2 regions of the Janthinobacterium sp. Ant5-2-1 genome follow, and region 1 is predicted to be linked to the other one. Evidence: predicted binding sites of a transcription regulator. Region 1 holds the regulator's gene; the other holds the start of a gene.
The links. Region 1 encodes FliA, which starts transcription of late flagellar genes. Its sites were predicted from a motif close to CTAAAGTTTNNNNNNNNNNNGCCGNTA; they were not measured.
Positions count from the first base shown of each region.

Region 2: the regulator FliA is predicted to act here: its motif matches at 6,545-6,571, upstream of ASN89_RS25215 (flagellar protein FliT).

Region 1 is NZ_LNCE01000024.1:31,592-44,219, forward strand. Features, by position in the region: gene ASN89_RS08695 (pseudouridine synthase) at 1-600, shown strand, start outside; gene ASN89_RS08700 (fumarylacetoacetate hydrolase family protein) at 688-1,686, shown strand; gene flhB (flagellar biosynthesis protein FlhB) at 1,826-3,019, shown strand; gene flhA (flagellar biosynthesis protein FlhA) at 3,016-5,112, shown strand; gene flhF (flagellar biosynthesis protein FlhF) at 5,417-6,745, shown strand; gene ASN89_RS08720 (MinD/ParA family protein) at 6,738-7,601, shown strand; gene ASN89_RS08725 (RNA polymerase sigma factor FliA) at 7,647-8,378, shown strand; gene ASN89_RS08730 (flagellar motor protein) at 8,360-9,106, shown strand; gene motD (flagellar motor protein MotD) at 9,112-9,894, shown strand; gene ASN89_RS08740 (translation initiation factor Sui1) at 9,945-10,307, shown strand; gene ASN89_RS08745 (hypothetical protein) at 10,380-11,237, shown strand; gene ASN89_RS08750 (FxDxF family PEP-CTERM protein) at 11,339-11,902, opposite strand; gene ASN89_RS08755 (CPBP family glutamic-type intramembrane protease) at 12,309-12,628, shown strand, end outside.
Region 2 is NZ_LNCE01000111.1:756-10,177, forward strand. Features, by position in the region: gene ASN89_RS25180 (YjfB family protein) at 15-215, shown strand; gene ASN89_RS25185 (DUF2282 domain-containing protein) at 466-768, shown strand; gene ASN89_RS25190 (DUF692 family multinuclear iron-containing protein) at 786-2,405, shown strand; gene ASN89_RS25195 (hypothetical protein) at 2,410-2,694, opposite strand; gene ASN89_RS25200 (RNA-binding S4 domain-containing protein) at 2,800-3,021, opposite strand; gene fumC (class II fumarate hydratase) at 3,117-4,511, opposite strand; gene ASN89_RS25210 (FimV family protein) at 4,684-5,808, shown strand; gene ASN89_RS29110 (hypothetical protein) at 5,964-6,116, opposite strand; gene ASN89_RS25215 (flagellar protein FliT) at 6,205-6,456, opposite strand; gene ASN89_RS25220 (M13 family metallopeptidase) at 6,746-8,830, shown strand; gene ASN89_RS25225 (class I SAM-dependent methyltransferase) at 8,901-9,422, shown strand, end outside.

The sequences.
Region 1 (12,628 bases):
ACCAATTACCGCACCACCGTCGAGACCGAAGGCCTGGTGCTGCACGTGTTTGAAGAAGAGTGGGTGTACCGCGCGCACCTGTACCTGGCGCTGAACAAGCCGGCCAACTTCGAATGTTCGCGCAAGCCCAGCCATCATCCTGGCGTGCTGACCCTGCTGCCGGAACAGTTCACTTGGCGCGAAGTCCAGCCCGTTGGCCGGCTCGACCACGATACGACCGGTATGCTGCTGATGTCCGACGATGGGCCGTTTATCCATGCACAATCCTCGCCGAAGCGCCACGTCCCCAAGATTTACCAGGCCACCACGCAAGAGCCCGTGACGGATGAACTGGTGGCCCTGTTGCTGGCCGGTGTGCAATTGCACGACGAGCCGGCCCCGCTGGCGGCCCTCGTCTGCGTCAAGCGCGGCGAGCACCAGCTGGAAATCGTGCTCGAGCAAGGCAAGTACCACCAGGTCAAGCGCATGCTGGCCGCCGCCGGCAACCATTGCAGCGCGCTGCACCGTTCCGCCATCGGCAGCCTGACCCTGGAATCGCTGGGCATAGCCGAAGGCGAGTGGTGCTATCTGACTCCCGAGCAGATCGCGCTGCTGGCGTAAAACCCTTCTGATCGCCAAAGCCGGGGCTTCCCGGCTTTTTGGCGTCTTTAGCCTCCTGTTGCCTGCATTTGACGAAGTTTCCCGCACATGAAATTAGCTACCCTGAACGACGGCACGCGCGATGGCCAGCTGGCTGTCGTCTCGCGCGACCTGAAAACGGCCCACCTGGCCGATGGCATTGCCTCGACCCTGCAAAAGGCGCTCGACGACTGGAGCTTCATCGCGCCCCAGCTGGATTTGCTGTACCAGACCATCAACAGCGGCCGCGGCCACCGCGCCTTCGAGTTCGACCCGGCCAACTGCATGGCTCCCTTGCCGCGCAGCAGCCTGCGCGTGGCCGGCGCTTCTTATCTGCAACAGATCGAGCGGGCCTGCAAGGCCGCAGGCGTTGAAGCGCCGGGCAATCTGCGCGATGCGCCAAGGATGTATCAGGGGGGCAGCGATGATTTCCTTGGCGCCCACGATGACATCACCCTGGCGCACGAGCAGTGGGGCATCGATTACGAGGCAGGCATCGCCGCCATCACGGACGATGTGGCCATGGGCTCGACGCCGGACCAGGCGCACCTGAACATCAAGCTGTTGATGCTGGTCAACGACATCACCTTGCGCAACCTGGCGCCCGACGAGCAGGCCAGCGGCTACGGCTTCCTGCAAGCGAAGCCGGCCATGGCCTGTTCGCCTGTCGCCATCACGCCCGATGAACTGGGCGACGCCTGGCGCGGCGGCAAGGTGCATTACGCGCTGCGCTGTAGCCTGAACGGCAAATTGACGGGCCAGCCCCACGCGGGCGCCGACATGGCGTTCAATTACCCGCAATTGCTCGCCCATCTGTGCCAGACGCGCAACGCGCGCGCCGGCAGCGTGGTCAGCGCGGGCGGCGTCGCCAACAAGGAAGTCAAGAAGGGGTTTTCCAGCATCGTTGAGCGACGTAACCAGGAGATCATCGCCGATGGCGTCGCCAGCACACCGTATCTGCTGTTTGGTGATGTTGTTCGATTGGAAATGCTTGGAGACGACGGCAAATCGCTGTTTGGTGCGATCGAGCAGACCGTGAAGCAGGCGGAAGCCAGGAAGTCGCGCTAAGGTTTCTGAGGAGCAAAGGAAATACAGGGGATTTGCCCCCCTGTTCCGCCGATGGCGTGCACGCACTTGTACCGATAATGCTCCATGCCCAGTCCGTATTGCGCCTAGCCAGGCTGCAGGACTTCACCGGAGTTGATTGATGTCGGAAGACAGCGACGCAGAAAAGACCGAAGCCGCGTCACCGAAGCGCCTCGAGCAGGCGCGTGAGGAAGGCGACGTTCCGCGATCGCGTGAAGTGGCCACGTTTACGGTGTTGATGGCGTCCGGCTGCTGCCTGTGGTTTGCCGGCGACGCCATCGTGCGGCGGCTGACGGCCGTCATGGTTTCCGGGCTGACCCTGGACCGGGAGCAAATCCTCAATCCCGATGCGATGATGCTGCGCATCGGCTACGACGTCGGCTCGGTCTTGCTGACCTGTTTGCCGTACGCCGCGGCCATCATGCTCGTCGCCCTGGCTTCGCCCGTGCTGGTGGGCGGTTGGCTGTTCAGTTCCAAGGCGTTTACCCCCAATTTTGGCAAGCTCAACCCGATTCGCGGCCTGGGCAATATGTTTTCGAAGAATGCGCTGGTGGAGCTGCTCAAGGCCATCGCCAAGACCCTCGTCGTCGGCGTCGTCGCCTGGATGGTGATGCAGCATCAAAAGGACGCCGTGCTGGGCCTGTCGGTGGAATCGCTGCGCGCCGGTTCGGCCCATTTGATCAGCCTGCTGATCACGGCCTTTTTGCTGATCGTCGGCGCGCTGGGCCTGATCGCCGCCATCGACGGTCCGTACCAGATGTGGCACTACGCCAACAAGATGAAAATGACCCTGCAGGAAGTCAAGCAAGAGTCGAAGGAGTCGGACGGCAATCCGCAGATCAAGGCGAAGATTCGCCAGATGCAGCATGAAATGTCGCGCCGCCGCATGATGGCCGACGTGCCGACGGCCGACGTGGTGGTGACCAATCCTACCCACTACGCCGTGGCCTTGAAGTATGGCGAGAATTCGCGCGGCGCGCCGCAGGTGGTGGCCAAGGGCATCGACGAGGTGGCGGCGAAGATCCGCGAACTGGCCGGTGAACACAAGGTCGCCATCTTGGAAGCGCCGGCCCTGGCGCGCGCGCTGTACAAACATACGGACATCGGCGACGAGATTCCCGAGGCGCTGTATGGCGCCGTGGCCGAAGTGCTGGCCTATGTGTTCCAGCTGCGCAGCTATGGCAGCGGCCAAGGCCAGCGCCCGGACAAGCCGAAAAAACTCGACGTGCCGCCGGAGCTCGACCCGCTCGACCCCGCATCGCAGACCAAACCCGCGGCAGACGCGGCAGACAAGAATAAAGGAAGCACACCATGAACGGCCTGACCATGCCAGCCTGGCTCAGCGGATTGAAAGGCAACGCCAGCAAGGGTATCGCCGCGCCGATCATCATCATCATGCTGCTGGCGATGATGGTACTGCCGCTGCCCGCTTTCATCCTCGACATCTTCTTCAGCTTCAATATCGCGCTATCGATCATCGTGCTGCTGACGGCGCTGTACACGGTCAAGCCGCTCGACTTCATGGCGTTCCCGACCATCCTGCTCGTGTCGACCATGCTGCGCCTGTCGCTGAACGTGGCGTCCACGCGCGTGGTGCTGACGGAAGGCCATACGGGCGCCGATGCGGCAGGTAAAGTGATTGAAGCGTTCGGTCACTTCCTGATTGGCGGCAATTACACGGTCGGTATCGTGGTCTTCATTATTTTGACGATCATCAACTTTACCGTCGTGACGAAGGGTGCGGGCCGTATCGCCGAGGTGGGCGCCCGCTTCGCGCTGGACGCCATGCCTGGTAAACAGATGGCCATCGATGCCGACCTGAACGCCGGCCTGATCGGCGAAGACGAAGCGCGCCGCCGCCGCACGGAAGTGGCGCAGGAAGCGGAATTCTATGGCGCCATGGACGGTGCCAGCAAATACGTGCGCGGCGACGCCATCGCCGGCATCATGGTCACCGTCATCAATATCGTCGGCGGCTTGCTGGTGGGTTTGTTGCAGCACGACATGGGCTTTGCCGACGCCCTGAAGAACTACACCTTGCTGGCCATCGGTGACGGCCTGGTGGCGCAGATTCCTTCGCTGATCATTTCCACGGCGGCCGGTATCGTCGTCTCGCGCGTGGCCAGCGAACAGGACATCGGCACCCAGCTGGTGGGTCAATTGTTTGCGAAACCGCAAGTGCTCTACATTACCGCCGGCATCATCGGCGGCATGGGCCTGATTCCCGGCATGCCGAACATGGTCTTCATCCTGCTGGCCTCACTGCTGGCCGGTTCCGCCTATTTGATCAGCAAGAAACGCACGCAGGAAAAAGAGGCGGCCGAAAAGCCGGCCGAAGCGCCGCAAGCAACCGTGGCGCCCGAGCAGGAAGAAGCCAGCTGGCAAGACATCATGCCCGTCGATACCCTGGGCCTTGAAGTGGGCTACCGCTTGATCCCCCTGGTCGACAAGACGCAAGGCGGCGAATTGCTCAAGCGTATCAAGGGCATCCGCAAGAAGTTCGCCCAGGAAGTGGGTTTCCTGGCGCCGCCCGTGCATATCCGCGACAACCTGGAACTCAAGCCGTCTGCCTACCGCATCACCTTGAAGGGCGTGGAAGTGGGCGTGGGCGAAGCGTTCAACGGCCAGTTCCTGGCGATTAATCCCGGCATGGCCAGCGGCACCTTGCCGGGCCTGGCCACGAACGACCCCGCCTTCGGCTTGCCCGCCACGTGGATCGACGCCAGCTTGCGCGACCAGGCGCAATCGATGGGCTATACGGTCGTCGATGCGGGCACCGTGGTGGCCACGCACTTGAATCACCTGATCACTTCGCATGCGTCGGAGCTGCTGGGCCGCGCGGAAGTGCAGTCGCTGCTCGACCACCTGGGCAAGGATGCGCCGCGCCTGGTGGAAGACCTGGTGCCGAAGATGCTGTCGCTGTCGACCCTGCAAAAAGTGCTGCAGAACCTGCTGGCCGAGGGCGTGCACATCCGCGACATGCGCACCATCATCGAAACCCTGGCCGAGCACACGGTCAACACGCAAGACCCGAACGAGCTGACGGCGCTGGTGCGCGTGGCCCTGGGCCGCGCCATCGTGCAGCAACTGTTCCCCGGCGCGGCCGAACTGTCCGTGATGACCCTCGACAGCCGCCTCGAACGTTTGCTGATGCAGGCGATGGGCAATGGCGGCGACGGCGCCGGCATCGAGCCTGGCCTGGCCGACACCATCGCGCACCAGGCAGGCCTGGCTGCGCAGCAGCAGGAAGCGCTGGGCCTGACGCCGGTGCTGCTGGTACCGGCGCCGCTGCGCGCCCTGTTGTCGCGCTTCCTGCGCCGCGCCTTGCCGCAACTCAAGGTGCTGTCGCATGCGGAAGTGCCGGAAACCAAGACGATCCGCGTCACGGCACTGGTGGGCGCGCAGTAGTTGACATGGTTAATGCCGGGGTCAGACCCTCAACACCGCCAACACGAAGGTCATCGCCAACGTGCGAGGGGGTCTGACCCCAGCAGTTGCTTTTGGTCAAAAAAGCATCAATTTCCTCCCGGCAAACTGAATAACGGGTACTTTCCCGTCCTGTTCCTTCGATCGTTTCCTGCAAGCATCGCTAATAATGGAAACTGTCCGAGTGATCTGTGTCCATGTGGAAGACAGCACTCAAGCAACAGGAGTCGATGATGGTCACACAGTTCAGCCAATATTGCGCCACCCCCGCCTTGGGAGGCCGGTCATGAATGTGAAGAAATTTACGGGCGCCTCGTCGCGCGATGCGCTGCGCAAGGTGCGCGAAGCGCTGGGCCCCGATGCCGTGATCCTGTCGAACCGCCAGGCCGACGGCGTGGTGGAAATCCTCGCGCTGGCCAATGACGATGCCGCTTCGCTCGCTTCGCCGCCGGCCGCGTCCGAAATGGCCCAGCCCCGGCCCCAGTTGCAGACCCAGTTCGCCACGCCGCAGCGTCCGGCCGCCCCGGCCCAGCGCCCGGCCGCGCCACGTCCTGCCGCGCCGCGCCAGGCTGCCTCCGAGCCAGTGGACATGGCCCGCATGCAGCAGATGATGGCCAGCGCGCTGGCGCACGTCAAAGAGAACGCCGCCGCCGAGATGAGCGGCATGATGAATGAAATCCGCGCCATGCGCGGCATGATGGAAACCCAGCTGGCGGAAATCTCGTGGGGTTCGACGCAGCAGCGCGAGCCGCAAAAAGCCGTCGTGCTGCGCGAAATGCTGGCCGCCGGCTTTTCCGCCAGCCTGGCGCGCTACCTGATCGACAAGCTGCCCGCCGGCCTGGACGGCGCGCAAAGCATGCGCTGGATCAAGACTGTCCTGAGCCGCAACCTGAACACGGTCGCCAATGAAGATGCCATGATCGAGCAGGGCGGCGTGTTCGCCCTGGTCGGCCCGACCGGCGTCGGCAAGACCACCAGCACGGCCAAGCTGGCGGCCCGCTGCGTGATGCGCCACGGCCCGGAAAAGCTGGCCCTGATCACCACGGACGCCTATCGTATCGGCGCGCATGAACAGCTGCGCATTTACGGCAAGATCCTCGGCGTGATGGTGCATTCCGTGAAGGATGAAGCGGATTTGCGCATCGCCCTGAAAGAATTGAAGAACAAGCACACGGTGCTGATCGATACGGTGGGTGTCAGCCAGCGCGACCAGATGGTGACGGAACAGGTGGCCATGCTGTCGGGCGCCGGCGCCGACGTGAAGCGTTTGCTGTGCCTGAACTCCACGGCGACCCAGGAAACCCTCAACGAAGTGGTGCGCGCCTATCAGGGCAGCGGCCTGGCCGGCTGCATCATGACCAAGCTCGATGAAGCGGCCTCGATCGGCAACGTGCTCGACGTGGTGATCCGCCAGAAACTGAACCTGTTCTACGTGTCGAACGGCCAGCGCGTGCCGGAAGACCTGTACCTGGCCGACCGCGGCTACCTGATCGACCGCGCCTTCAAGCTCAAGCGCGACTCGGCGGCCACGCAGTTTTCCGATGCCGAACTGCCGTTGCTGATGGCGCAGGCAGCCGCCCGCAACAATGAAGCGCGCGGGGTGCATCTTGGCTAATTTCGATTTCGACCAGGCCGAAGGCTTGCGCCGCATGCTGGCCGGCCCGCAGCCGCGCGTCATGACGTTCCTCTCGGCCACGCCGCAGGACGACAAGGGCGCCATGCTGGTCAACCTGGGCGCCTCGCTCGTCTACGGCGGCAATGACGTGCTGCTGCTCGACGCCAGCGGCGGCAGCGATGGCGTGGCTGCGCGACTGGGACTGGCGCACGGCGCCAGCCTGCGCGACGTGGCGCGCCAGCAGTGCGGCTTGAACCAGGTCATCCACCAAGTGCCGCAAGGCTTCGGCGTGGCCAGCCTGGGCGCGCGCAACCATTTGATGGACAGCATGGACTATGCGGGCGAGGACGAACTGCGCCGCCTGGGCAAGACCTTTGACGTGCTGGCGCGCCAGAGCGGCATCGTGCTGGTCGACGGCGTCGTGGCAGAAGAGGGCGCCTGCTTCCCCGTGCCCTTGATGGCCTCGTCCGATATCGTCGTGCAAGTGTCGACCAGCGCCACTTCGATCAAGGCGGCGTACTGCCTGATCAAGCGCCTGAGCCAGGAACTGGGACGCCGTCCGTTCGGCATTCTCGTCACCGGCGCTTCCGAATCCGAAGCAAAAGTGGTATACGATAATATGGCACAGGCGGCGAGCCGCTACCTGGCCGTGAAGCTGACGTCGATGGGGTCGGTGCCTGCCGATGAGTATCTGCACCGCGCGGCGCGGCTGGGCCGCAGCGTGGTCGATGCGTTTCCGCTGGCCGGCGCCTCGGTGGCGTTTCGCGGACTGGCCGAGCGGCTGGCCCGTTCGGCGGCGCCGGTGCTTGGCGGCACCTTGTACCAGACGGGGAGCGCCCACCAGTTCAGCGCCTGAAGCCAACCGTAGCACCAGATAAGATGAGAAAACAATAAGCAGCCTATGTACACGGTCAAAGGGAAATCGAACAAGGACTATTTGCTGACGGAGCACATTCCGCTGGTAAAGCGTCTGGCGCACCATATGAAGGCGAAATTGCCGCCTTCGGTCGAGGTCGATGACCTGATCCAGGCCGGCATGATCGGCCTGCTCGATGCCATCAGCCGCTATGAAGAGACGCATGGCGCGCAGTTCGAGACGTATGCCGTGCTGCGCATCCGCGGCGCCATGCTCGACGAATTGCGCACCAGCGACTGGCTGCCGCGCAGCATGCGCCAGAACATGCGCAAGATCGAAGAGGCGATGAGCACCTTGCAGCAGCGCCTCGGCCATCCGCCGACGGAGTCGGAAGTGGCGAAGCTGCTCAAGATGTCGCTGGCCGACTACCAGGAAATGCTGGGCGACGGCGGCGGCCACCAGCTCGTGTACTACGAAGACTTTCATGACCCGGACGGCAATGACAGCTTCCTCGACCGCCACTGCGTGGACGAGGACAGCGACCCCTTGCGTTCCCTGCTCGATACCGATTTCCGGCAATCCGTGATCGATGCCATCGACGCGCTGCCACCACGCGAGAAAATACTCATGGGCCTGTATTACGAAGAAGAGCTGAACCTGAAGGAGATCGGCGCGGTGATGGGCGTATCCGAATCGCGCGTCTCGCAGCTGCATACCCAGGCCGTCGCGCGCCTGCGCGCAACTTTGAGGGAGCAGGCGTGGACTGGTCCAGCGTAATCGGGCTGGCGCTGGCGCTGGCAGGCCTCTTGGTCGGCCAGGCACTGGAAGGCGGCAAGATGGCCTCCCTGCTGCAGCCGGCCGCCTTTGCCATCGTCATCATCGGCACTTTCGGCGCCGTGCTGCTGCAAACGCGGCTGCGCACTTTCGTGCGCGGCCTGGAAATGCTGCGCTGGGTCTTCCTGCCGCCAGCCGATACGCGCGCCGCGCTGGCGCGCGACATTGGCCAGTGGAGCCTGACGGCACGCCGCGACGGCCCGCTGGCGCTCGAGCGCCTGATGGAAAACACGGCCGACCGCTTCAATGCCAAGGGCTTGCGCATGATCGTCGACGGCATCGCGCCGGACAAGCTGCGCCAGCTGCTCGACGTGGAAATCTCCGCCTACGAAATGGCCGAGCGCCAGGCCGTCAAGGTATGGGAGTCGGCGGCCGGCTATTCGCCCACCATCGGCATCCTGGGCGCCGTGCTGGGCCTGATCCACGTGATGGAAAACCTCACCGACCCAAGTAAATTAGGCAGCGGCATCGCCGTGGCGTTTGTCTCGACCATCTACGGCGTGGGCCTGGCCAACTTGCTGTTCCTGCCGGTGGCGAATAAACTCAAGGCCATCGTCTCGCGCCGCGTGCTGCAGTACGAAATCACGGCCGCCGTGCTGTACGACATCGCCACGGGCGACCATACGCGCATCATCGAAGAGCGCGTGTCGAGCCTGCTGCACGAGCACTGACCATGATGCGGCGCGCGCGCAGGAAGTATGACGAGGAACCGGACAACCAGGACCGCTGGCTGATCTCGTACGCCGACTTCATCACCCTGCTGTTCGCCTTCTTTGTTGTGATGTACGCGATTTCGCAAGTCAACGAAGGCAAGTACCGCGTCTTCCAGAACGCCATCGGCCAGGCCTTCAGCCTGGAAAAGGGCGCGCCGCCCATCATCATGGAAGCGCCGCAAGCGATCCCGCTGCCGAATCCCGCCCTGAAACGCCGCACGGAAGCAATCCGCCGCGAGCGTGAACACATGACGCGCCTGGCGCAGGACCTCACCTCCACCCTGGCGCCGTTGGTCAAGGAAGGCAAGGTGCGGGTCACGCAGACGAGCCGCGGCGTGAGCGTGGAAATCAATGCCAGCGTGCTGTTCGACCCCGGCGCGGCGCGCCTGACGGCGGAGTCGGACCAGGCCCTGCGCGCCGTCGCCGTGCTGCTCAAGGACGATACGCACGACGTGCAGGTGGAAGGGCATACGGACGTGCAGCCGATCAGCAATTCGAACTTTGCCTCGAACTGGGAATTGTCGGCCGCGCGCGCCAGCGCCGTGGTGCGCCTGTTCATCGCCAGCGGCGTCAAGGCGTCGCGCCTGACGGCCGTCGGCCACGCTGACAACATCCCCGTGGCGCCCAATGAAACGGCGGAAGGGCGCGCGCGCAACCGCCGGGTCGCCGTGACGATTCTCTCTGGCATCCCGGAAACGGTGACGGAAGTGCCGACGGCGCCCGTGGCGCCGACACCGGCCAACTGAACGCCGCCGCTTGGTACAATCGCGGCCTTCTCTCTTATTATCTCTTCCTCATGAAAAGCAGCTCCCAGGGCGGTCTCGTCTATTCCACCGAAACGGGCCGCATGTGTCCCGCCTGCCGCCAGCCGCTGGCGCAATGCGCGTGCAAGGCGCAAGCCAAGGCGGCGCCTGCGGGCGACGGCGTGGTGCGCGTCTCGCGTCAGACCAAGGGCCGCGGCGGCAAGAGCGTCACCGTCGTGAAGGGCTTGGCGCTGGACGCCATCGCGCTGGCCCTGCTGGGCAAGCAGTTGCGCACGCAGTGCGGCTCGGGCGGCACCGTCAAGGATGGCGTGATCGAAGTGCAGGGCGACCATGTCGACACCATCCTGGCCGCGCTGGTGAAACTGGGCCACCAGCCGAAAAAGGCTGGCGGCTAGGCGGGGTGCGTACGTGCGGCACTGTTCCGTGCGCCTGTGGTAACGTGCATTTCCTTTATGCGCCACCTCATCATGAATAGCAAACTGACCGGCATCGCCATCGCCGCTGCCATCGCGGCAGTGCTGGCGCTCGTGTACTGGCCCGCGCCCGATGGCGGCGCGCCGGACACTGCCGCCACCGCTGTCGCCAGCGCGCCGCCGGGACGCAGCCTGGCGTCGTATTTGAATATCGACGCCACCCCCGCCGCCGATGCCGCACCCGTTCCCGTGACCCTGGCCCAGCAGCTTGCGCGCCTGGTGGCCAGCGGCAAGCCGGACGACGCGTATGCGGCCTACAACCTGATCGACGACTGCATCGTCTTCCAGCGCGAAAGCCGCTTGCCGGGGCTGGAATTCGAGCTGGGGCGCGAGATGACGGCGGAAGAAAAAACCGCCCAGCAGCAGCTGTGCGCAGGCCTGACGCAGCGCCAGCGCGAGGACCGCCTCGGCTATCTGGCCACCGCCGCGCAGGGCGGCGTGCCGGGCGCGGCCACCCTGTTCCTGTCGGAAGGCCCGTTCGGCGACCGCAGCGCGCTGCGCAACCGTCCCGACGATCCGCTGGTGCAGGCCTGGAAGCGGCAAGCCATCGCCCAGCTGACGGCGCAGGCGGACGAGGCGGAACTGACCAGCGTGTCGACCCTGATGATGGCGTATCTGCGCGATGGCGACGTGGTGCAGAAAGACGCGCCGCAAGCGTATGGCTACCTGCTGGCCCTGCGCATGGTGTACAGCGATATCCTCACGCCAGGGACGACAAACCCTTACCAGGATGAATACTGGCATTGGCTGCAAAACGAATTGACGCCCGAGCAGCAGGCCGCCGCCCTCATCAAGGCGAATGGCATCGCCGCGAAATTTCGCCAGCATACGGGCCGGCCCGCGCACGGTTGAGTGCGCAGGCCCGCCCTGCATAGGCTGGCCCGTGCATGGAGCCGCCGCGCCGGCCCCATGTATGCCAGCGACGGCAGTACTTGCAGGCGCCCGGATGCCGCTCAGGCAGTCGTCTTGCGGCGCCGTATGCTATAGCCGATCAGGCCCATTCCCGCCAGCAGCATGGCATAGGTTTCCGGTTCGGGCACGGCCGTGGTGATGGAAATGTCCAGCACGGAATCACGCACGCCGGTGCCGCTTGCCACCAGGGTGTAGGTGCCAGGTCCCAGCAAACCGTTGAATGTGGAATGGGCAAACGCGCCCAGCACGCCGGTAAAGGTATCCGATTGCACCAGGTTATTGCTGGAGTCGAACAAGTCAATGTTGACGCCAGTCAGGCGGGGACCGAATTCGTTGGCGCCCGTGACCAGCCAGGCCGCGTTGCCCGTGAACGACTGCACGCCGGCGCCGACCGTAAACGTGGTCGTTTGCAGCAGCGAGCCGCGCTCCGTCGTGAAGGTGTCGACGAACAAGGTGTCTTGCGCCAGCAGCGGCGTGGCCACCACGGCGGTCGAGACGAGATGGTTGTAGAACACGGCTTGCGTCTCGGCCTGCGCGGCTGGCGCCAGCAGGGTGCAGCCGAGCAGCAGCGCCGCGCCAGCCTTGGTTACTGAGAGAGAGTTCATATCATGCTCCTGTGTACTTGCGATTGAAGTGGCGTGCGTCATGGCGCAGCGCAAAAGCGCAGGCTGGACGCGTGAAATGGATTAGCTATGCCTGCGGAAACGATGTTCGTGTCGGTGAGGAAAGTCCCACCTGGAGATGTGCGGCGTACGCTAGGGATTAGCATATAGTTATCATCTGCCTCAAGTTTGAGCGCGCTCAAAGGTGCGGCTTGGAAGGGATGCCGCTGTTGTTTCCGGGTGCGGCGTTCTTGAGGGAATGGCTGCCGCGCCCGTGCCTGTGCATGGCTTGCAACAATTGGCGTAGTTTGTGACTGCCGCGCCGGGCTATGATGGCCGTACATTTGCCCGTGCGGGCAATATACGCATGAGGAGCAACACACGGATGTTGAAAGCGCTGAACTGGCCAATGCCGCAACTGCCGGTCAACCTGGCTGCGCTGCGGGCGCGCATGGCAGCGCGCCCCATGCGGGGCGCCATGTGCCTGGGCTTGTGCGCAGGCGCCGTGAATTGTCTCGTTTGCATATTGATGCTGCTGGCAGCGCTGGCACTGTTTTCGCAGGAGCAACTGGGCGGCTCCGCTTCGGCATCCCTGAAGGGCGCCGGCATGGCGACGATATTCTGGACGGTCGTCGTCTGGGCGCCGCTGTTCGAGACGATCATCGGGCAGTGGCTGCCCCTTGAAGTGTTGCGCCGCTACAGGGTGCGTACCGGATACAGCCTGCTGGC
Region 2 (9,422 bases), on a different contig from region 1:
CATTGGAGAAACGTATGGACGTCGGAAGCATTGCTCAACTGTCAACCACGATGGCGGAGACAGGCACGCGGCAAGCCGTCGGCTTGACTGTCCTGAAAAAAGCCCAGGATATCCAAAGCTCGACTGCCACTGCCTTGCTGGCAGCGTTGCCGCCAGTACAGTCGGCACCGAGCCTGCCTGCCCACCTCGGTAACCGCATTAATACGACTGCCTGAGCGCGGTCCGCAGCGCCAGCCTGGCGCTCGCTCCAGCTACGCCCACACCACCGTCATCGACGGTGGCGAGTGGGCGTTTTTGTTTGCCTTTCCGCTGTTCTTCCCGGCTCTGTAAAATTGACTGATTGAACATGATTCGCCATGGCACGGCCGATTCAGTAAAATGGCGTCCATCACTTCGGGTTGCCCATCGTGCAGCCAGAGGCGTGCCGTGATTTACGATTACTTTGACCCAAGCAAAAGGAATCCCATGAACAAACGTCAAGCTCTCATCGCCGCCGCCCTCGCGGGCATCTGTGCCGGCACCGCCATCAACGCGGCCGCGCATGATGGCCCCGCTCCCGGCGACAAGGAAAAATGCTATGGCGTGGCCAAGGCGGGGCAGAACGATTGCGCCTCGTCCGATGGCGCGCATTCCTGCGCTGGCCAGGCCGAGGCGGACAACCTGCCCACGGAATGGACCTACGTTGCCAAGGGCACGTGCGAACAGGCGGGCGGCTCCGTCAAACCCATCAAGGCCGGCAAGGCTGCCAAACCGGCCACCCAGCCCTAAGCGTCCGCCGCCTGCCCATGCCGCCGCCCATCCAGGCGCTTGCCGGCGTCGGCCTGCGCGCCGCGCATTACCGCGACTTTCTGGCGCGCCGCCCCAAGGTCGGCTGGCTGGAAGTGCACACTGAAAATTATCTGCAGCCGTCTGGCTGGGACTGGCACGTGCTGCAGACCCTGCGCGAGGATTACCCGATCAGCCTGCATGGCGTAGGCCTGGGCCTGGGCTCCGCGCACGGTTTTTCGGAAGCGCACCTGCGGCGCGTGCGTGCCGTGGTCGAGCGCATCGAGCCGGCCCTCGTGTCGGAACACCTGAGCTGGGGCGCTGTGGCGCAGCGGCAACTCAACGATCTCTTGCCGCTGGCCTTGAATGGCGCCGCCCTGGACTTGCTGTGCGCAAGAGTGGGGCGGGTGCAGGATGTGCTGAAAAGACCGATCTTGCTGGAGAATGTCTCCACTTACCTGCGTTTTGCCGACGATGCCATGAGCGAGGCGCAATTCCTGGCGGAGCTGGCGCGCCGCAGCGGCTGTGGGCTGCTGCTCGATATCAACAACCTGTATGTGAACCAGTGCAACCACGGCGAGGACGCCATGCTTGCCATGCAGTCCATCGCGCCGGGCAGCGTGGGCGAGCTGCACCTGGGCGGCCACTTGCTGACGCCGCACGCCGTGATCGACCACCATGGCGCTACCGTTGCCGAGCCCGTCTGGGAGTTATATGCGGCCGCCTTGCGGCGCTTTGGCGCCGTGCCCACTTTGGTCGAATGGGATACGGACTTGCCGCCGCCCGATATCTTGCTGGGCGAGGCGGACAAGGCGCAGGCCATGCTGGCGCGTCATGCACCGCAGGCACCCTGGCAGGGAGCGGCGCTGCCGCCGCCATCGCCCGTGTCGCTTGACGCGCTGGCGGCCGGCCAGCAAGCGTTTGCCACGGCCTTGCTCGATGCTATGGCGCCCCTGCCATCGTTCGCGGGAGAATCAATACCGCAGCGTTTTTCACTATACCGCGGCAATTTGGGCGCCACGTGGCGCCGTACCCTGGGCCACGCCTACCCCGTCGTGCTGGCGCTGGTGGGCGAGGCATTCTTTGGCGGCCTGGTGCGCGCGTATGGCCGGCGGATGCCATCCGATAGCGCCGATTTGAATCAGTTTGGCGAGCGTTTCGCCGATTTTCTCGCTGTATTCCCGCCCGTGGCGCAGTTGCCCTATCTGCCGGACATGGCGCGCCTGGAATGGGCCGTGCACCTGGCCCATTACGCGGCCGATGCGCAGGGTCTGGCGCCCGAGTCGCTGGCCGCCCTGCATCCTGATCAACTGGAAGCGCGCTGTTTTACCTTGCATCCCGCTTGCGTTTTGCTGGCCTTCAACTGGCAAGTGGCGGCCCTGTGGCAGGCGCATCAGGATGGTGAAGGGCAGGGAATGTTTCCGCAGGATATGCAGGTGGCCAGCTATGCGCTCGTATGCCGGCCGCGCTGGAAAGCGCAGGTGCTGATACTGGATGCGGCTGCGCATGCAGCCTTGCTGGCTTTACAGCAAGATGAGACATTTGGCGCCGCGCTCGATGCGGCGTTCGAACTGGACCCGGCGTTCGACCTGGCCGCACACTTGCGCCAGTGGCTGGCGCATGCGGTGTTGACGGCGTGACTGTCTATTCGAAAGCCCGCAGCAGGCGCGCTTCGCCCGTCTGATCGCGGTACAGGGCATTCGCGGCCAGGGTGGCGTCCATCATGCGCGTCACTTGCTCTTCTTCAAAGCGGGCCAGCTCGGCCGTGGCCGCGACGAGGGCCAGTTCCAGCCGGGCGCGCGCGCTCTGGTACAGGCTGCTGGTGTATTTGTCTGTGTTACGCAGCAATTCTTCCGCGTTTTCTATTACCTGGCGCAAGTCGCCAATCAGGCGTTCCTGGCTGCGCGTACCTTGTTCGGGATGGTCCATGGCGCTTCCCTTCTGCAATCGATATTCATCTGGCAATAACGACGTGTTGCAGCTTGATCCAGGCACCTGGCTGGCATGGGGCTGCTTTCGCGCCCCATGCCGGGGTCACACTGGAGCGACGACCGTGATACGGATATCGCCCACGCTGACGACCTGGCCGGCGCGGATCTTGGCGGTCTTGCGCAATTCCTTCTTGCCATCGACCTTCACCACGCCGCTATCGACCATGACCTTGCCTGCGCCACCGCTGTCGCACAGGCCGACCAGCTTCAACAGCTGGTTCAGCTCGACGAACTCGGATGTTAAATCAAAGCTTACTTTTTGCATTGTATCCCTTATTGCAATGATGTGTTTTCAACACTTGATGACGACCTCAACTAACTCCTAGTTTACCTGAAGCCGCCAGCAATGCAGGGTGGAAGTCAGCTTTTGTTGGGGCGCGTCATCTCCAGGGGCACGATCCACGCGCTGAATTGCTCTTCCGTTACAAAGCCCAGTGCCAGCGCCGCTTCCTTCAAGGTCGTGCCTTCATGCTGGGCCTGCTTGGCGATTTGCGCCGCCTTGTCGTAGCCGATGTGCGGCGCCAGCGCCGTGACCAGCATCAGGGAACGCTCCATCAGTTCGGCGATGCGCTCACGGTTCGGTGCGATGCCGTGGGCGCAATGCTCGTCGAAACTGCGCATGCCGTCGCCCAGCAGGCGCGCGCTTTGCAGGAAGTTGTGCGCAATCAATGGCTTGAAGACATTCAGCTCGAAATTGCCCGAGGCGCCGCCCACCGTGATGGCCACGTCGTTGCCGAACACCTGGCAGCACAGCATGGTCAGCGCTTCGCACTGGGTGGGGTTGACCTTGCCCGGCATGATGGAGCTGCCCGGCTCGTTTTCGGGGATGGTGATTTCGCCGAGGCCGGAGCGGGGGCCGGACGCCATCCAGCGCACGTCGTTGGCGATTTTCATCAGGGCCGTGGCCAGGGTTTTCAGCGCGCCATGGGCGGCAACGAGGGCGTCGTGGGCGGCCAGCGCGGCAAACTTGTTGCTGGCCGTTTCGAACGGCTGGCCCGTCAGACGCGCCAGTTCTTGTGCGATGCGGCCGGCAAATTCCACGTGGGCATTCAAGCCCGTGCCGACGGCCGTGCCGCCGGCGGCCAGCTGCAGCAGCGGCGGCAACGATGCCGTGATGATGTGCTCGGCAAAATCCAGCTGCGCCACGTAGCCGGAAAACTCCTGGCCCAGGGTCAGCGGCGTCGCATCCTGCAAATGGGTGCGGCCGATCTTGACGATGTCGGCAAATTCCGTGGCCTTCGCGTCCAGGGTGGCGCGCAGCTGGCGCAGCGGCGGCAAGACCGTGTTGGCGACGGCCAGGGCGGCCGCCACGTGGATTGCGGTGGGAAAGATGTCGTTCGAGGACTGGCCCAGGTTGACGTCGTCGTTCGGGTGCAGCAGGCGCTCGGCGCCGCGCAGGCCGCCGATCAGCTCGGAGCCGCGGTTGGCCAGCACTTCGTTCATGTTCATATTGCTTTGCGTGCCAGAGCCCGTCTGCCAGACGGCCAGCGGGAATTCTGCGTCGTGCTTGCCGGCCAGTACTTCGTCGGCTGCCTGCGTGATGGCCACGGCTTTCTTGCCATCCAATAGGCCCAGGTCCAGGTTGACGTGGGCGGCCGCGCGCTTGACGGTGGCCAGGGCGGCGATCAGTTCGGGCGGCATTTTTTCCGTGGAAATATGGAAGTGCTCGAGCGAGCGCTGCGTTTGCGCTCCCCACAGCCGGTCGGCGGGTACGTCGATCGGGCCGAAACTGTCGCGTTCGATTCTGCTACTCATGACATCCCTTTCATCGATAGAGGTGGATCGAGTGTACTCCAGGCGTCAAAAAGACACAGGATGATGCTGTATTGCATCATTTTTGCCATGGCCCATCTATATTTTTGCGATTTCCTGCCGTTAAAGACAGGCGAGTCCCCATTATTTATCCTGTTATCAAAGCGATCAGTCCATGCAGAGCAGCATTCTTCCCCGTTGGTCCCTGATCGCGTGCGCCGCCGCCAGCCTGGCCTTGCCGCCTGTGATGGCGGCCGAGCTGGGCGAGATGGCGGTGCTGTCGCATGTGGGCCAGCCCCTGCTGGCCGAAATCGAACTGACGGCCCTGGCGCCCGAGGAAGCCAAGGGCGTGGCCGTGCGCCTGGCTTCGCCCGATGTGTACCGGGGCGGCGGCATTGGCATGGACCAGGCCTTGCAAACCTTGACGATCAGTCCGCTGGAACGCGGTGGACGCCAGTATGTGCGTGTGGCTACGCGGCAAGCGATCCAGGCGGGTCACGTGCATTTGTACTTATTGTTGGGCAATGGCAATGGCAATGGCGCCGTCGTGCGCCTGGCTACCTTGTGGCTGACACCGGCGCCGCCCGCCGCCGCCCCCGTCAGTGCGCCAGTCCGGCCTGCCGTTACGGCGGCCATGCCAACGTCGTTGCCGTTGCCGCGTCCTGCCCCCTTGGCGCCGTCGCCCGACGCCGCCGCACTGGCGGCCCGCGCGCGCGCCGAGGGCCTCGTGCGCCCGCCGCGTGTGTTCGTGTCGCCGCCCGCCGCGCCCACTCAGATGGCTCCCGTGTTGCGTCCGCCGCGCCGCGCCACGGCGCCCGTGGCCGCTTGCGCGCCGCAAGCCGATATGGAGCAGGCGCAAGCGTGCATGGCGCTGGATGAGAAAAACACGGCCCTGAATGCAAAGCTCGGAGAATTGGAAGGCAAGCTCGGCGCCTTGCAAAAGGCGCTGGCGCTGCCCGCCACCGTTGCCGCTGCGCCAGTCGCCGCGCCCGCCGAGGCGCAGACGCCCCATGCCAAGCCCAAGCCATTGCACGCGGCGCCAGCCGCTGACAAGGACAAGAAGGCGGGCGGGAACGGCCTGCTGTGGCTCGGTATCGGCACCTTGCTCTTCCTGCTGTTGACGGCGGTCATCGTGTATATCGTGCGCAAACGCAAGCAGGCGACGGGGCCTGGCGCGCCGTCGAAATACTGGGTCTTGCTGCGCAAGCCATTCGGCCGCAAGAAAAAGGATGTGCCCGTACTGACGGAGGCGGTGGAAGAGGGAGCGAGCGAACCGGAGCCGGAGCCGTTCTCGCGATAATTGTGCTGCAAGGCTGCACTACAATTTGATATAAAAAAAGATATTGAAAAAATACATGGAAACGCTGGCCAATCGCGTTGCCTATTTCTTAAAGATGGTGATATGATTAATTCAGTGGACTTGCTCTGCGACAAAACAGCCCCAGCCTGGCGCAGTCACCAACGATAGTGTGGCGCGGCAAACCAGGTGTAGCGTTGCATAAACGCCTGGGTCTGGAAGCGGTTCGCGATGCCGACGATGTGCTCGCGAACGCCGGATGCAACCGGCAGCGAGGCGACGCCAGGAGATACCTGGGGCTCGCCTTCCACATTCCCGCCTCCTTGCTTCCAGGCATGGCGGCAGACGTAAAAAAAGCACCCGCGGGTGCTTTTGTCGTTTCCGGTGCTGCAAGCTTTCTTACATGCGGGCGCGCGAACCCTGCATGGCGTTCGGCAGTTGCGTCATCCACGGTTCCGTGATGGCGCGGATTTCGCGGTCGTTGGCCAGGATTTGCTTGAGCAAGTCGATCTTGCGCAGGCGCGAGGCGCCGGCCAGGGCAGGCACCTTGCCTGTCATGGTCGCGCTGGCGGCGCTGGCACACTGGTTTTCCAGGGTATCCAAGCCATCCCAGTCGCTCGAACGTGCGGCCACGACCATTTTGTTGGTCATTCCTGCAATATTTTCATACATCGAAAGAACGTCGTTGGAGGTCATGAGCACACCCGTAACTAGTGAATGGATTACCGCTTGTCCAGATTAACGGCAGGTTCTAGGGGAACTTGAGGGTATTTTTGAAAAAAAAGTGAAAATAATTTAGATGATTGCTCGGCTGCTGCCGGAATCGCCCGTCAAGCCGCATGCCTGCTGGCGTCGTGGTGACAGGGGAGTGTGTTGCGGCGCCTCAAAACGCGTTATGATTTTGCACACTACTGTCGTTACTTTGCCTGAAAGGATCACCATGCGCGTTGCAACTGCTGCCGCTTCCTCTTTCCACGGTCCCTGGCGCAAGCGCGCCATGGTGCTGGCCCTGTCCGGCATCGCGCTGGCCGGGGGCGCCGTCCACGCGCATGGACAGGAGGCGGCCGCCAGTCCCGCCGCCGCGATGGCGGCGCCCACGGCGGTCTTGCCCGGCGACGATTTCTATGATTACGTGAATGGCGACTGGCTGCGCAACACGGAAATTCCCGCCGACCGCAGCAGCTGGGGTTCGTTCGCCAGTCTCGCCAACGCCACCAACGAGCGCATCATTGCTCTCGTCGAAGGCCTGGCGGCGGCGCCGCAGGCCGATGCCTCGGCGCGCCAGGTCAGCGATTTTTACCGTTCCTGGATGGATGAATCGGCTATCGAAGCGAAAGGCTGGGCGCCGATCAAGCCGCTGTTGAAGAAGATCGATGGCATACGCGACCAGGCAGGACTGGCCCGCGCGCTGGGCGAGAGCCTGCGCGCCGATGTCGATCCGCTCAACGCCACCAATTTTTATACGGAAAACCTGTTCGGCCTGTGGGTGGCGCAAGACTTGAACGACACCACGCGCAATGTGGCTTATCTGCTGCAGGGCGGACTGGGCTTGCCCGACCGCGCCTTCTACCAGAGCGACAGCGCCCGCATGCAGGGCTTGCGTGCGGGCTACCAGGCGCATATCGCCGCCATGCTCAAGCAGGCCGGCTACAGCGATGCGCCGGCCCGCGCCGCGCGCGTGTTTGCGCTGGAGCAGCAAATTGCCGCCAGCCACGCCAGCCGCGAGGATTCAGCCGATGTCGCCAAGGGCAATAACGCGTGGCGCGCCGCCGACTTCGCCAGCAAGGCGCCTGGGCTGGACTGGAAAGCCTTCTTCCAGGCGGCTGGCCTGGGCAAGCAGACGGATTTCATCGTCTGGCACCCGACGGCCATGACGGGCAGCGCCGCACTGGTGGGTAGCGTGCCGTTGGCCACGTGGAAGGATTTCCTGGCTTTCCACGCGATCAACCATTTCAGCACCACCTTGCCGAAGGCGGCCGCCGACCAGCGTTTTGCCTTCTATGGCAGCGCCCTGAGCGGCACGCCGCAGCAGTCGCCGCGCAGCAAGCGCGCGCTGGCCGCGACGAATGCGGCCCTGAGCGACGCCGTCGGCAAGCTGTACGTGGACCGCTATTTCCCGGCTGAGTCGAAAGCCCGCGTGCAAGACATGGTGACGAATATCGTCGCCGCCTTCTCGCGCCGCATCGACAAGCTGGACTGGATGGCGCCCGCCACCAAGGCGCAGGCGCAGGAAAAACTCAAGACCTTGTACGTGGGCGTCGGCTATCCGGAACGCTGGGAAAATTATGCGGGCTTGCGCGTCGTGCGCGGCGATGCGCTGGGCAATGTGCAGCGGGCGGAGCAATTCCATTACCAGCAGGAACTGGCCAAGCTGGGCCAGTCTCCCGACCGCAAGGCCTGGGCCATGCCGGCGCAGCTGGTCAATGCCGTCAACCTGCCGCTGCAAAATGCGCTGAATTTCCCGGCCGCCATCCTGCAGCCGCCGTTCTTCGACCCGCAGGCATCCGACGCGGCCAACTATGGCGGCATCGGCGCCACCATCGGCCACGAGATCAGCCACAGTTTCGACGACCAGGGCGCGCAGTTCGACGCCCAGGGCAAGTTGCGCGACTGGTGGACGCCAGCGGACCTGGCGCATTTCCAGGCTGCCTCGAAGCAACTGGTGGCGCAGTTCGCGGCCTACAAGCCGTTCCCCGACCTGGCCGTGAATGGCCAGCTGACCCTGAGCGAAAACCTGGCCGACCTGGCCGGCGTGGCGGCCGCGCATGACGCGTTCACCCTGTCGCAGCAGGGCAAGCCGGCGCAGGCGGGTGTGGACCGCGATTTCTTCACCGGTTACGGCGTCAGCTGGCGCAGCAAGGCGCGCGAAGCGGCGGCGCGCCAGCAAATCCTCACGGATGGCCACGCGCCGGCGCAATACCGCGCCGCCACCGTGCGCAACCTCGACGCCTGGTACCCGGCCTTCGACGTCAAGCCGGGGCAGCAGCTGTACCTGGCGCCGGAACAGCGCGTGCGCGTCTGGTAGCAAATGGTGACGGTGCCGGCACGCAGCGCGCCGGCACCGTAAAATGGCGGAACATATCGACAGGACCGCCATGAATCCGACCCCACCGCAAGATCAGCAAGACCCCATCCACGCCATCACCGGGCGCACCCTGGCCCATTACGACGCCAGCGCCGAGCAGTTTTTCGAAGGCACGCGCGACCACGACGTCAGCCAGAACATCAGCGCGTTGCTGAACGCCATCGGCAAGCCGGCGCCTTTGGCGATTCTCGACCTCGGTTGCGGCCCGGGCCGCGATCTGAAGGCGTTCACGGCCATGGGCCACCACGCCACCGGTGTCGATGGCTGCCCCCGCTTCGTCGAGATGGCGCGCGCCTACAGCGGCTGCACCGTGTGGCAGCAGGATTTCGTCGACCTCGATTTGCCTGCCGGGCACTTCGACGGCGTATTCGCGAATGCCGTGCTGTTCCACGTGCCCAGCGCTGTTCTGCCCTGCGTGCTGCGCGCTTTGTACGCGTGCCTGAAGGAGGGCGGCGTGCTGTTCAGTTCGAATCCGCGCGGGCAGAACCAGGAAGGCTGGAACGGCGCGCGCTACGGCAGCTACCACGACGAA